Regions from separate parts of the Massilia sp. P1_C10 genome, predicted to be linked through region 1. Evidence: riboswitches for the same ligand, from Rfam matches in the RefSeq annotation. Region 1 holds a riboswitch; the other holds the start of a gene.
The links. Region 1 has a riboswitch for cyclic di-GMP ahead of AC1D02_RS16930 (spore coat protein U domain-containing protein). Riboswitches for the same ligand answer to the same signal wherever they lie in the genome.

Region 1 (6,936 bases):
GACCACCTGGCCTGGGGCCAGCGCGAAATCGGAGCACACCTGCAGCAGTGGCATCGGGTCCGGCTTTTTGCGAGGCAGGCATTCGCCGCCGTAGACCACCTCGAAGTAGGGCGCCAGTCCCTTTTTCGCCAGCAGCGGCGCGGCGAATGCGATCGGCTTGTTGGTCACGCAGGCCATGCGCAGGCCCATCGCGCGCATCGCATCGAGGCCGGCCAGCACGCCGTCGTACAGCGCGCTGTGGTCGCCGTTGATCGCCAGGTAGTGGCGCTGGTAGGCGGTCATCGCGTCACCGATGCGCTGCTCGACGCCGGCCGCATCGAAGTCGATCGCCAGCACGCCGCGGATCAGGTTCTCCGAGCCCTTGCCGACCAGCTGTTCGATGCGCTGCGCGCTGATCTCGGCCAGGCCGAAGTCGGCGCGCATGCGGTTGATCGCGACATGGAAGTCCGGCACCGTGTCGAGCATGGTGCCGTCCAGGTCCACGATCACGCCGCGAATCGGCGCATGCCCGGCCTTCATTATTTGCCGGCTTTGGCCAGTTCCGCGCGCATCGCGTCGATCACGCCCTTGTAGTCCGGCTGGCCGAAGATCGCCGAGCCGGCCACGAAGGTGTCGGCGCCGGCTTCCGCGGCGGCGGCGATGTTGTCGACCTTGATGCCGCCGTCGACTTCCAGCAGGATATCGCGGCCCGACTCGGTGATCATGCGGCGCGCGATGGTCAGCTTCTTGAGCGCTTCGCCGATGAATGACTGGCCGCCGAAGCCCGGGTTGACCGACATGATGAGGATCATGTCGATCTTGTCCATCACGTGGTTCAGGTAGTGCATCGGCGTGCCCGGGTTGAACACCAGGCCGGCCTTGCAGCCGTTGTCGCGGATCAGCTGCAGCGTGCGGTCAATGTGCTCCGACGCTTCAGGGTGGAAGGTGATGATGTTGGCGCCGGCCTTGGCGAAGTCCGGGATGATGCGGTCGACCGGCTTGACCATCAGGTGCACGTCGATCGGCACCTGCACGTGCGGGCGGATCGCCTGGCACACCAGCGGGCCGATCGTCAGGTTCGGCACGTAATGGTTGTCCATCACGTCGAAGTGGATGATGTCGGCCCCGGCGGCGACGACATTGCGCACTTCCTCGCCGAGGCGGGCGAAGTCGGCGGACAGGATGCTGGGGGCGATCTGGAATTTGGTCATGGCAGGTGCGAGGCAAAAATAGGAATGCGCTATTTTACGCTGTCGCCGCCACTTGCCTTGCGCGGCTCACGGTTTTGTTGTGCAATGTATGATGGATGCCCGGCCCTGCGGTCGATTCATCCAGTCAACAACAATACGAAGGAAACGCGATGGCCGCCTATGACTTTACTGTTTCCGTCAGGACGCAATATATCCCGGAGCAGTCCGACCCGGAACGCACCAATTACGTGTTCACCTATTCGATCACGATCAAGAACACCGGCACCGTGGCCGCGCAGCTGATCGCGCGCCACTGGGTCATCACCGACGCCGCCAACCATGTGCAGGAAGTGCGCGGGCTCGGCGTGGTCGGCCATCAGCCGCTGCTGCAGCCGGGCGAACAGTTCGAGTACACCAGCGGCACCCAGCTGGCGACGCCGCAGGGCTCGATGTACGGCGAATACTTCTGCGTGGCCGAAGACGGCCACCAGTTCGAAGCGAAGGTTCCGGAATTCGTGCTGACCATGCCGCACACGCTGCACTGATCAGGGCTTGTCGTCCCCGGAGTCGTCCCGATCCGGCTTCCGGCCCTGGAACATGGTCCACCAAACGATAAACACCAGCAGGAACATCGCCACGCCTGCTTCCAGAATTAATAGCCACATATCGATCCTTATGAACTCAACCCGCCGCAGTCTACTCGTTTCGCTGGGCGCCGTCGCCTTGGCGATGTCCGCCTGTACCACCGCGCCGCCGAAACCGGAGCCGCGGCCCACGGTGATCATGCCGCCGCCGGTCGGGCCGGTCTTCGTGCCGGCGAAGCCGCCGGAGCCTGTCGCCACGCCGCTGATGACGCCGACCACCTTCGAAGCGCTCCCCGGCTGGCAGCAGGACGACCTGCGCGAAGCGTGGCCGGCCTTCCTCGCCTCATGCAAGGTCCTGGCGCGCAAGGATGACTGGCGCGATGCCTGCACGGCGGCCGGCGGCGTGAACCCGGCCGATGGCGCCGCGATCCGCGCCTTCTTCGAGAGCCGCTTCGTGCCGAACCAGGTGCGCGCGGCCGACGGCGCGGACACGGGCCTGATCACCGGTTACTACGAGCCGATGCTGCAGGGCGCCCGCAAGCGCGGCGGCGCGTTCCAGACCCCTCTATATAAGGTGCCGGACGATCTGCTCACCGTCGACCTGGGCGGCGTATATCCGGAACTGAAGAACATGCGCCTGCGCGGCCGCCTGGTCGGCAAGAAGGTCGTCCCGTACGACACGCGCGCAGAAATCGAACGCGCCGTCATGCCGGGCAAGGAGCTGCTGTGGGTGGACGACCCGGTCGAGGCCTTCTTCCTCGAGGTGCAGGGATCGGGCCGCGTGCGGCTGGCCGACACCGGGGAGACTGTGCGCGTGGCGTTCGCCGACCAGAACGGCCATCCATACAAAGCGATCGGCCGCTGGCTGGTCGAGCAGGGCCAGCTGCCGGCGGCGCAGGTGTCCGCCCAGAGCATCAAGGCCTGGATCGCGGCTCACCCCGAGCGCCGCCAGGAACTGTTCAACGCCAATCCGAGCTACATCTTCTTCAAGGAGGAGCGCCTGCCCGATCCTTCGGTCGGCCCGAAAGGCGCGCTGGGCGTGCCGCTGACCCCCGCGCGATCGGTCGCGGTCGACCAGCAGTTCCTGCCTCTGGGCGCGCCCGTATGGCTGGCGACCACGCGCGCGGGGAGCGAGGCGCCGATGCAGCGCCTGATGATGGGCCAGGACACGGGCGGCGCGATCCGCGGCGCGGTGCGGGCCGATTTCTTCTACGGGTTCGGCAAGGAAGCGGCCGACAACGCAGGCCTGATGAAGCAGCGCGGCCAGATCTGGGTGCTGCTGCCGAAGGCCGCGGGCCGCTAACAGACCGGGGGCTGGGCCGGCACATCCATTACAAAAATAGCATTCTTTTGGTTAATATTAATTGCTAATAAGCAACTAATGTGCGCATTTCTTGCTTTTATTTAAAAGAATGTGTTGTTTTGTAGCGAAATCTATGACACGAATCTGAAATATATTCGGTGAACTTTTTTGCGTTCCGGAATACACTTGATCTTGTCGTGCAGTAATTCGTAAATACGATAAATGGCAAACTCGTCGAAAGGCGAAGGACGCAAAGCTTCTGGTCTAACGGGTAATACCCTATGACAGCAGGGCCGCCGTGGGATCACAAAGAACGATGAATTTCGATCTTTCATGGATTCCCTGACACCTTGAGTTTTCTGAAGTAAGCGTTCCTGATTTAAAAAAAATGAGGCGTCGTGCCGGTCCGCTGGTGGCGCTTCGAAAATATCAATCGCTATCAATTAGCAAACTCAGGGAAATTACAATGTTAAAATTCAATTCAAAAGCACTCGCAATCGTACTGGCAGCAGCAGGTATGGCATCGGCAGGCGTCGCGGTGGCGGACAACGCGCAGGGCGTCGTGACGGTGAACGCAACGCTCGCCGCGGGCTGCACAGTGAGCACTGGCACCATCACTATCGCTTCCTTCACTGCGCTGGCCTCCACTGCTGCCCAGACCGGCAACAGTGGCAGCACCTTCAAGGTCGCCTGCACCACCGGCTTGACGCCGACGATCTCCTCGGCCTCGCCTCGAATCATGAGCATGACCGACGGTAGCGGTACCCACACTTTGCCATTCAGCCTGAGCCAGACTTCCGCCGGAACCAGCTTGTCAACTGACAGCGCCGCTGGCGATTCCTTCACCACCCCGGATGGTTCCCCGCAGACGGTGCCGCTTTTCGCAACGGTGCAGTCGGCGGACTTCGGTGCGTTGCCGGCGGGAAGTTACACCACCAATGTGACCCTGGATGTTGCTTACTAATGACCATGCGCATTGGCGCCGCAGCGCAGCCCACTCACGCGCCCTGATTTTCAAGCTGTTGGGGTGGGGCAGTCTGGGCACGCTGCTCGCCCTCGGGGCCGGTGCGGTCAATGCCGTGACGATCACACCGGTACTCGTCGAATTATCGCCAGCGCGAAGGATCGTTTCGGTTGCGGTGACGAATCCGTCCGATCGCGCTGTGACCTTCCAATCCGATGTTCTGGCATGGAGCCAGCCAGACGGCAAGGACCGTTTCGAAGAAACCGACGACCTCATGGTGGTGCCACCGATTGCGAGCATTGCGGCCGGCGCCAGCCAGATATTCAGGATCACACCACGTACTCCGCCCGGCCCCCAGGAGCGGGCCTACCGCCTGATCCTGGAAGACGTGACGGCCGAAACTGCCGTGTCCGCCAATGCCGCCACGGTCAATATCCGGGTGCGCCATAGCCTGCCGGTGTTCGTCTCCCCATCTGGCAAGCCCGGCACAGCGGTGCGTGTCGCCGAATGCGCGTCGGAGGCCGCCGGAAAGGGTTGTGTCCGCCTGTACAACGACGGCGATCGCTATATAACGGCGAAGACACTCACCATCGATGCTGCCGCCTGGCACAAGGAAGTCCTCCTCGGCACTCGGCTGCTTGCGGGCGCCTGGCGCGAGTTGAACTTCGATCTTCCGTCCAGTATTGCCGGACCGCTCACGGTCAAGGCACTCACCTCGGCCGGTGAGTTTGCTGGCCAGTTACGCCCGATGCCGCGTTAAACCGGTGTTGGTTCGCCGCCCGCGTGATTCGTAATGCCGGCTCTCTCCGCCCCGGCAGCCAGGACAATTCTGGCCGCGACCCTAATCCTTGCCGCAGGTTCGCCGGCGCTGCCCGCGCGCGCCGATAGCGCCGACCAGGCGATCGAGGATGTCTCCGTTGTCCAACAGCCCGGCTCAGCGACTGCGCGATTCACGTTTCACGCACCGATGCTGCAGATGCCGACATTTTTTATGCTGGACGCGCCGGCACGCCTGGTGATCGATTTCGCGGGCATCGAGCAAAGCAGGCGCCGCACCTTTTCCTTCGTCGCGGGTCCGATCCAATCAGCAGCGCTGATCGGCGCGTCCGGGCGCACGCGCGTGGTGCTGTCTTTGCGTGAACCAGTCCAGCCGGTGTTTCGGATGGATGGCAACGACCTCCTGATGACGCTGTCACCCGCGGCCCCGGCGGCTGCTATCGCCGCGGCTCCCGGCGCGAAACACGAGCCCGCCAACATCCAGTCCGGCATCCGGAGTAAAAATCGCAGCGAGCCGCAGCCTGAAACCCTGCTCGTCGAGCTGACCGTCAACGATGAACCGATGCCCGGCATCGTCCTCGCGCAACGCTTGGCTGATGGCCGCCTGGCCCTGCCGCTCGAAGCCTGGCAGCGCGCGGGACTGCGTCCGGCCGGCGTGCCCGTGACGCTGCCCGGCAAGCAGACAGGCTATGCGCTCGAGTCGGTGCCCGGCCTTGTGTATCGCATCGACCGCGCACGCCTGATTCTCGCGCTGACCGTGCCGGCGGCCGCTTTCGATGCCTCCTCTGTGTCCTTGCGCCGCGCGCAGGCCGGCACGCCGGACCGATCCGCGTCGGGCGTGTATTTCAATTACGGCCTGGTCGCTGAGCGCCAACCAATCGGAAGCCCAACGTTCGGCGGCGCTGTCGACGCAGTGGTTTTCACGCGCGGCGGGGCGCTGGTCGCCGGCGCCGTGGTCCGCAGCGACCACACCGGCCGCAGCGCTAAACGCACCGATACCTATTGGCGCACCGATTGGCCGGACCAGATGAAGGCGCTGGTGATCGGCGATGCTGTGGGCAGCTCCGGCGCCTGGAGCCGGCCGGTACGATTCGGTGGAATCCGGTATGGGCGCGACTTCGCGCTTGCGCCCGGTTACATCGCTTACCCTTTGCCGACGGTGACCGGTTCGGCCGCACTGCCGTCGACGGTGGATGTGCTGGTGAATAATCAGCGCCAGTCGAGCGCCAGCGTGAAGGCCGGACCTTTCGACCTGACCAATGTGCCGGTCGTCAGCGGCGCCGGTGAAATCAATCTGGTTGTGCGCGATCTGCGCGGCGTCGTGACCTTACTGACCCAGGGCTATTATTCATCTCCGCTGCTGCTGGCGCCGGGCCTGTCGGATTTTTCGGCGGAAAGCGGCGCTTTACGCCGAAACTATGGTGGCGCGAACGATCGGTATGACCAAGTCTTCGCTGCCGGATCCTATCGATACGGCGTGAACCCCGCGCTGACCGTCGGCGCACGGACGGAAATGCAAAGGACACGCCAGGCCCTCGGCGTCGAAGCCGCCGGGCTGCTCGGCACCGTTGCGGTCGCGAGCGCGGGGGCGGCTTGGTCGCGCAGCGCGGAAGACGGCGCGCCGGCGCGCAGCGGCGCGCGCTGGCTTGCCGCAATAGAACGAACAAGCCCGCGCGGCGGCGGCGCGATCCGATGGGAGCACTTCGACGCCGGCTTCGCCCAGTTTGGCGCCGTCAGCGGCGAGATTCGGCCGAAGGATCGCCTCCAGGCCAACCTCGGCCTCGCACTCGGCGCCGGCAAGTCGGCGGGAACGAGCTACGTCCGCCAGACCAGCTGGTCCGGCGAGCGCTTCAGCCTGGCTGGAATTAATGTCGGCGTGGCACTGCCGCGCCACTCCTTCCTGTCCGCCTATGCCAGCCAGCAGTTCGAGCCCGTGGTGGCCCGCAGCGCTGGGCTGAATCTGATCGTGCCGATCGGAAATCAAACAACCTTGGCCGCCACTATTGGCCACACCAGTGCCGGCGGGACGGCTGCTACCGTGCAGGCCAGCCGTTCGGCGCCGCCCGGCGAAGGATGGGGCTGGAATCTACGTGCCACCGATGCTGCCGATCGTCAGGTGCAGGCGGGACTGGTACGTAG
Region 2 (6,936 bases), on a different contig from region 1:
GCCTTTCTGCCGATGTGTCGCAGGCCGACGGCGGGCTTGAAACCTTCTTCATTCTCAGGGGCGAGGGCGCGCCACCTTGCAATCCTCAACTGGAAAGCTGCGGGCCTCAGGAGGTTCCGGAACCTGGCACGCTGGCCATGCTGGGAATCGGACTTGTCGCGGCCGGGGCGCTGAGCCGCCGCCGCAAAGCGTAAATCTCCTTGCCTGCGACACCGGTGCAAAAAAAGGGGGCGGAATTGATTCCGCCCCCTTGCTCGATTCACGCCGGGATTAGTTCGAAACCTGGACCGACTGGGACGACGTGTTGCCGGCCGCGTCGCGCGCGGTCGCTGTAATCGTATGGCTGCCTTTGCCCGCCTTGCGCGTGTTCCAGTTATACGAGATCGAACTGTTGCCGGTCGCGGCCAGCGCGCCGTCGATATACAGGCTCACGTTCGAGACCGCCACGTTGTCGCTGGCGCTGGCCGACACACTCACATTGCCGTTGACGACCGAGCCCGACTTCGGATTGCCGATCGATACCACCGGCGGCGTGACATCCGCGCTGGCAGCGGTATTGGCGACATTTACGTTGACCGTGCTCGAGGCGGAGTTGCCGGCCGCATCATAGGCCTTTGCGACCAGCGACGTGGCGCCGTCAGGACGTGTGGTGGTGTCCCAGCTGAAGCTGTACGGGGCCGCGATGTCGCTGGCGATCAGCGCGCCGCCGGCGTACAGTTCGACGCGGTTGACCCCGACGTTGTCGGCAGCCGAAACATCGACCGTGACGATGCCCTTGACCGTGCCGCCAGGCGACGCCAGGTTCACCGTCGGCGCCTGGGTATCGCTGGTCGCTGCGGACTTGGCGGCGGCCACGGCACGGGCCGCATTGATGCGTCCGTAGCCGAAGTAATCGTCGCGTCCCGGCGTGCCGAGGTCGTCCGCGGTCGAGGTCAGGATGCTGTCGACCTGCGACGGCTGCAGCGCCGGGTTGGCCGACAGCATCAGCGCCACGACGCCGGCCGTCAGCGGACTGGAGAAGGAGGTCCCGCTGTAGGCGCCGTAGGTGCCGCCGACGGCCGTGGTCATGATGCCGACGCCGGGCGCGGCGACATCGACGATCGGGCCGTATGCGGACCAGCTGGCGCGCTGATCGGCCGAGTCGGTGCCGGCCACGGTCAGGATGGTCGAGGTGTTCGGGCTGGCGTCGTAGGCGCCGGTGTTGCCGGCCGATGCGACGACCACGCCGCCCTTGTTGCGCATGTACTGCGCGGCAGTCTGCACGGTCGACACGTTCGAGATGATGTAGCTGATGTTGGCCACGCGCGCGCCGTGGTCGGCCGCATACGTGAGCGCGTTGGCGACAATGCTGTAGTAAGTGAGGTTGCCGGCCGGGTCGCTGATGCGCATTGGCATGATCTTGGCATTGAAGGCGCTGCCCACGACGCCGACGCCATTGTTACCGATTGCCGCGGCCACGCCCGCGACCTTGGTGCCGTGGCCATTGACGTCGCTGGTATTGCTGGTGTTGTCATAGAAGTTCCAGCCCGGCACGATATGCGCGGCCAGGTCGGGGTGGGTCGACTCGACGCCGCCGTCGAGCACGGCGATGGTGATGCCGCCGCCCGTGGCAATGTCCCACGCCGCCGGCGCCTGGATCGTTGCCAGGTGCCATTCGCTGCCGTATTGCGGGTCGGTCGGCGTCATCTGCATCGCCACCGCACCGTCGAGTTCGGCAAACTTTACACTCGGATGGCGCGCCAGCGCCTGGGCCAGGGCCTTTTCCCGTCCCGGCGGCAAGTCCACCACGAACACGTTCAGGCCGTTCAGCTTGCGGGCGCCGTGGGCGCCATGGGTCTTGATGATCTTGTCGAATTCGGCCGCGGGCAGGCCGGCGCGTGGTGCCACGAGGATGCGCCCGCTGGCGTACTGTGCCGGATCGGCTGGCGCCGCTTGGGCTGCGCCGGCGAGCAGCAGCGCGCCGGCGGCGAACGCCACGGGCGTCAATGCGAACAGAGGGAAGCGAAGGGACGAGGCTGAGTGGCGCATGAATTTTCCTGATTTCAATTAATTGCAGAAAACAGGACGCCGATACGTCAACTGCCATGGGCAGTTAACCCGCCGCGATGAACGCGGGGTTTCTCTGGCAGTCCTGCCGTCGTGGGGCACTGCGGCCCGTTAGACCGATGACATTGCGTCGCCCGCTTTCGCGGGGTTTGCCGTTTTTCAGATGCAAGTAAATACTACTTGGAAAAATTCCGGTGTTCAATTGGATTCATCCAATTGTGGATATTTCTGTTCAACTAAATTGTAAGAAATTTGATATTGAATAAGATTGCTGGCGATCAGATTGATTAAATATCAAATCAATTTCCAATAGGAATAATTAAGGAAAATTCACCATTTCCAAATATTAAAAGACTCGGTATTTATTGAAATATTTATTGAATATCAAATCGATTGCCATTTTTAGCAACATTGGTGGGCGGGAAACCGCAGGGCGCTCGGGCGCAAGCGGGCGCAAGGCGAAACGGCCGCATTGCGCGGCCGTTTGGTGCCGCGGACGGCGCCCCGGGGAAGGGCGCCAGGAAGGATCAGGCGGCCTTGTTCTTGGCCGAACGCGGACGCGGACGGAACATGATCAGGCGGGTAACGACGGCGACGGCGGCCAAAGCCACAGGAACGTATTCGAGGATTTCCATGATTAATCCCTCGCGGCGATGGCGCGCAGCTCGGCCGACAGGCTCGGCGAGAAGCGGTCGTAGTCCTTGGCCAGCGCGAACAGCTGGCGGCGTCCCTGGGCTTTGGCGCGGGCGTCCGACGCTTCGGCGGCGCGCACTTCATGCGCAACGAACTGGCGGCCCTGGGCGGCGAACAGGGCTTCGGCGAAGGCGCGCGCGGCGTAGCCGACGTCGCTCAGGTATTGGCGCAGCGGGCTGGCGGCAGGCGCTTGAGAAAAAATGGCGGTGGTCATGGCGTTTCCTTAGGCTGTAGTGCGATTGTTGCGTTGCAGTATAAATGCCGTACGGCCATAAATGAACTTTCGATTTCTGATAGCAGCTATAACCTATATGAATGTTGTCGGCAAAAATAGTCATGAAAACACATTTCTGCAGATGCGGATGCAAATGAGATTGATTCCCATTTACAGACGATTAAATCTTCGTTATGATGCTTACCGACTCGGCGCATTTGCCGGCGCCGCATCGAGGCGCAACCACTACTAATAAACGAGGAATCTGTTTTGAACCATTCGCCAGCATCCATCCGCGACACCGACGACGCCCTGCGCGCCATGAAGAAAACCACCCTGGCGATGAGCATTTCCGGCGCGGTGCTGATGATGCCGTTCGCGGCCGGCGCGCAGGTCGTCTCCGGCCCGAACGGCGCGCAGGTCAAGGACCTGGGCGAAGTGACGGTGTGGGGCAAGAAGATCGAGTCCAACCCGAACGCCGAAGAGGGCGTGGCGTACAAGGCGAAGAAGTCGGGCGATGCGCGCCACACGCGTCCGCTGGCCGAGACTCCGCAAACGATCGCGGTGGTCACCAAGGCGGCGATCGACGATTCCGGCATGACCGACCTGAAACAGGTGCTGGGCGCCCAGCCGGGCATCACCCTAGGCACCGGCGAGAACGGCAACGCGTTCGGCGACCGCTACATCATCCGCGGCCAGGAAGCGCGCAGCGACGTGTTCGTCGACGGCCTGCGCGACCCGGGCATGAGCACCCGCGAGAGCTTCGCGATCGAGCAGCTGGAAATCTCGAAGGGCCCGAACTCGAGCTTCGCCGGCCGGGGCACCGCCGGCGGCGCGATCAACGCGATCACCAAGCAGGCCACGCTGGACAAGGATTTCACGCGCGTCTCGGCGGCCGTCGGCAGCGACAGCCACAAGCGCGTCAGCACCGACATCAACAAGGGCTTCGGCGACCACTTCGCGCTGCGCGCCAATGCGCTGTACGGCGACGAAGGCGTGCCTGACCGCGCCCCGTCGGACCGCGGCCGCAAGGGTCTGGCGGTATCGGGCCTGTGGGAACGCGACCGCGACCTGTCGGTCACCCTTGACTACTACGGCCTGCGCACCAAGGACCACATGCCCGACCTGGGCGGCTACCTGGTCGGCACCGTGCCGAACCGCGTGCCGGCCACCAACGTGCCGGTGTACGCCCAGACCAACGACTTCCTCAAGTCCGAAGTCGACACCGTCACCGCGCGCATCAACTGGAAGCTGGCGCCTGCGTTGACCCTGACCAGCCTGACCCGCTACGGCAAATCGGAAAACAGCTACAACACGACTGGCGCCAACAGCGCGACCCGTTTCAACGGCGCGACCGGCGAGCAGTACACCACCGTTTCGCTCGACAACGGCCATAGCGGCTGGCAGGACATCGACTACTTCGCCCACCAGAGCAACCTGCGCTGGGATACGCTGCTGGGCGGCTTGAAGCACGAATTCATCATTGGCGCCGAATACACCGACCACCAGGTCGTCTCGGGCAACTACGCGTTCACCAACACCACGCCGTACAACTGCAAGACCACTGCCGGCATCGGCGCCAACAACGGCTTCTGCTTCACCGACAGCAAGGGCAATCCGGCCACCAGCAACCTGACCAGCTTCGCCGGCCGCAGCTCGACCCGCCTGGGCCAGAACCAGGACTGGCGCGTCAAGACCATCGCCCTGACCGCGATGGACACGGTCGACATTACCGACAAGTTCACCGCGTTCGGCGGCGTTCGCGTCGACCACTTCGACCTCGACCTGGTCCGCTACAACAACCTGACCAACGTCATGGTCGGCGACTACGGCTACAAGGACACGCTGGTCAACGGCCATCTCGGCCTGAGCTACAAGGTCGCGCCGAAGGGCATCGTCTACGGCAGCGTGGCCAGCGCCCAGGACATCAACGGCGGCGAGGCCGATGCGGGCACCGCCAGCGGCTACGGCGGCGCGGTTCTGTACCAGGGCCAGATCGCAGGCGCCAAGCCGGAGACCTCGATCAACCTCGAGCTGGGCACCAAGTGGAACCTGTTTAACGACAAGCTGCTGGCCACCGGCGCGCTGTTCCAGACCACCAAGAAAGATGTGATGGAAGGCGCCAACTACGACACCGTCGGCACCTTCAACACCGGCAAGAACCGCGTGCGCGGCGCCGAGTTCAGCCTGACCGGCGACATCACCGACAAGCTGACGGCGCAGATGGGCGTGTCGTTCATGAAGTCGAAGGTACTCGGCTCGGCCGTCGCCGCCAACATCGGCAACCCGCTCAGCAACTTCGCCGAGCGCACTGCATCGGCGCAGCTGAAGTACCAGCTGACCAACGCCTTCTCGTTCGGCACCACGGTGCGTCACGAGAGCGATCGTTGCGGCGGCCAGCCCGACACTGGCGCGGTTGTCGCCAACGGCGTCTGCTCCCAGCCGGTGCCGTCGTTCACCGTGGCCGACGTGTTCGCCGCCTATCGCTTCAACAAGAAGTTGGATGTGCGCCTGAACGTGCTCAACGTCGGCAACAAGGACTACTACACCGCGGTGTACCGTTCCGGCGCCTTCCTGTACAAGGGCGATGCGCGCGCAGTGCGCTTGACCCTGAACTACGAAATCTGATCGGGCGGGGCGGAGGCCGGTACAATCCGGTTATCCCGCCATCCTGAACTGATATGACATCCACTCCCGCGCAGGCGCCACTCGGCACGATACCCCCGGAGATTCACTGCGCCGGGGACTACGAGCTGCTGGCGCCGCGCTTCATGGCGACGCCCAGCCACGAGTACGTCGCGGGCGGCTGCGGGCGCGACGTCACGGTGGCCGCCAACACGGCGGCGTTTGCGCAATGGGCGATCTATCCGCGCCTGCTGCGCGACGTGACCGCGGGCCACACCCGTTCGAGCATCGCCGGCATTCCCTTCGAGCATCCGGTCATGCTGGCGCCGGTCGCCTTCCAGAAGCTGGCGCACCCCCAGGGCGAAATCGACACTGCGCGCGCCGCGCAGGCGACGGACACCTGCATGGTTGTCAGCACCTTGTCGTCGACCGCGCTGGAAGACATCGCGGGGCCGCGGCGCTGGTTCCAGCTCTATTTTCAGCCGCGGCGCGACGACACGCTGTCCCTGGTCGCGCGCGCCGAAGCGGCCGGCTACCAGGCGATCGTCGTCACGCTCGACGCCACCATCCAGACCGCCAGCGCGCGTGCGCTGCGCGCCGGTTTCCGCATGCCAGAGCAGTGCGTCGCCGCTAACGTGCGCGGGCAGTGGGCCCCGGCGCCCATCGAACTCGGTGAGCGCGACAGCCGCATCTTCCAAGGTGCGATGCGCGACGCGCCGACCTGGGACGACCTTGCGTGGCTGATTACCCAAACGTCGCTGCCGGTGTGGGTGAAGGGCGTGCTGCATCCGGACGATGCGGTCGCGCTGCGCGACATGGGCGTCGCCGGCATCGTGGTGTCGAATCACGGCGGCCGCAGCCTCGATGGCGCGCCTGCCAGCCTGGATGCGCTGCCGGCAATCCGCGGCGCGCTGGGCGACGGCTTCCCGCTGCTGTTCGACGGCGGCATCCGTTCGGGCAGCGACGTGTTCAAGGCGCTGGCGCTGGGCGCCGACGCGGTGATGATCGGGCGGCTGCAGCTGTACGCGCTGGCCGTGGCGGGCGCGCTGGGCGTGGCCCACATGATCAAGCTGCTGCGCGAAGAGCTTGAGGTCTGCATGGCGCTGGCCGGCTGCGCGACGCTCGACCAGATCGGCCCGGACAATCTAATGAGGCGACCATGCTGACCACCATCGAACAACTGCTGGACAAGGACGAAGTGCGGCAGTTCCGCGGCTACCTGGAGCAGGCCGAGTGGCAGGACGGGGCCGGCACAGGCGGCACGCTGGCGCGCCAGGTCAAGCGCAACCGCCAGCTGGACGACGCAGCGGAAGTGGCAATCAGCCTGGGCAACCACATCCTGCGCGCGCTGGGCCGCA

Region 2: it holds a riboswitch for cyclic di-GMP, as region 1 does, so the genes downstream of both, AC1D02_RS01445 (S8 family serine peptidase) here and AC1D02_RS16930 (spore coat protein U domain-containing protein) in region 1, are expected to answer to the same signal.

The regions. Positions count from the first base shown of each region.
Region 1 covers NZ_JBFUAC010000008.1:2,478-9,413, reverse strand. The annotation lists gene AC1D02_RS16955 (phosphoglycolate phosphatase) at 1-519, opposite strand, end outside; gene rpe (ribulose-phosphate 3-epimerase) at 519-1,190, opposite strand; gene apaG (Co2+/Mg2+ efflux protein ApaG) at 1,340-1,714, shown strand; gene AC1D02_RS16940 (hypothetical protein) at 1,715-1,954, opposite strand; gene mltA (murein transglycosylase A) at 1,845-3,056, shown strand; cyclic di-GMP riboswitch class I at 3,271-3,357, shown strand; gene AC1D02_RS16930 (spore coat protein U domain-containing protein) at 3,523-4,020, shown strand; gene AC1D02_RS16925 (fimbrial biogenesis chaperone) at 4,007-4,780, shown strand; gene AC1D02_RS16920 (fimbria/pilus outer membrane usher protein) at 4,814-6,936, shown strand, end outside.
Region 2 covers NZ_JBFUAC010000001.1:292,918-299,853, forward strand. The annotation lists gene AC1D02_RS01440 (PEP-CTERM sorting domain-containing protein) at 1-194, shown strand, start outside; gene AC1D02_RS01445 (S8 family serine peptidase) at 271-2,028, opposite strand; cyclic di-GMP riboswitch class I at 2,122-2,210, opposite strand; gene AC1D02_RS01450 (hypothetical protein) at 2,684-2,953, opposite strand; gene AC1D02_RS01455 (TonB-dependent receptor) at 3,224-5,581, shown strand; gene AC1D02_RS01460 (alpha-hydroxy acid oxidase) at 5,635-6,744, shown strand; gene AC1D02_RS01465 (Fe2+-dependent dioxygenase) at 6,738-6,936, shown strand, end outside.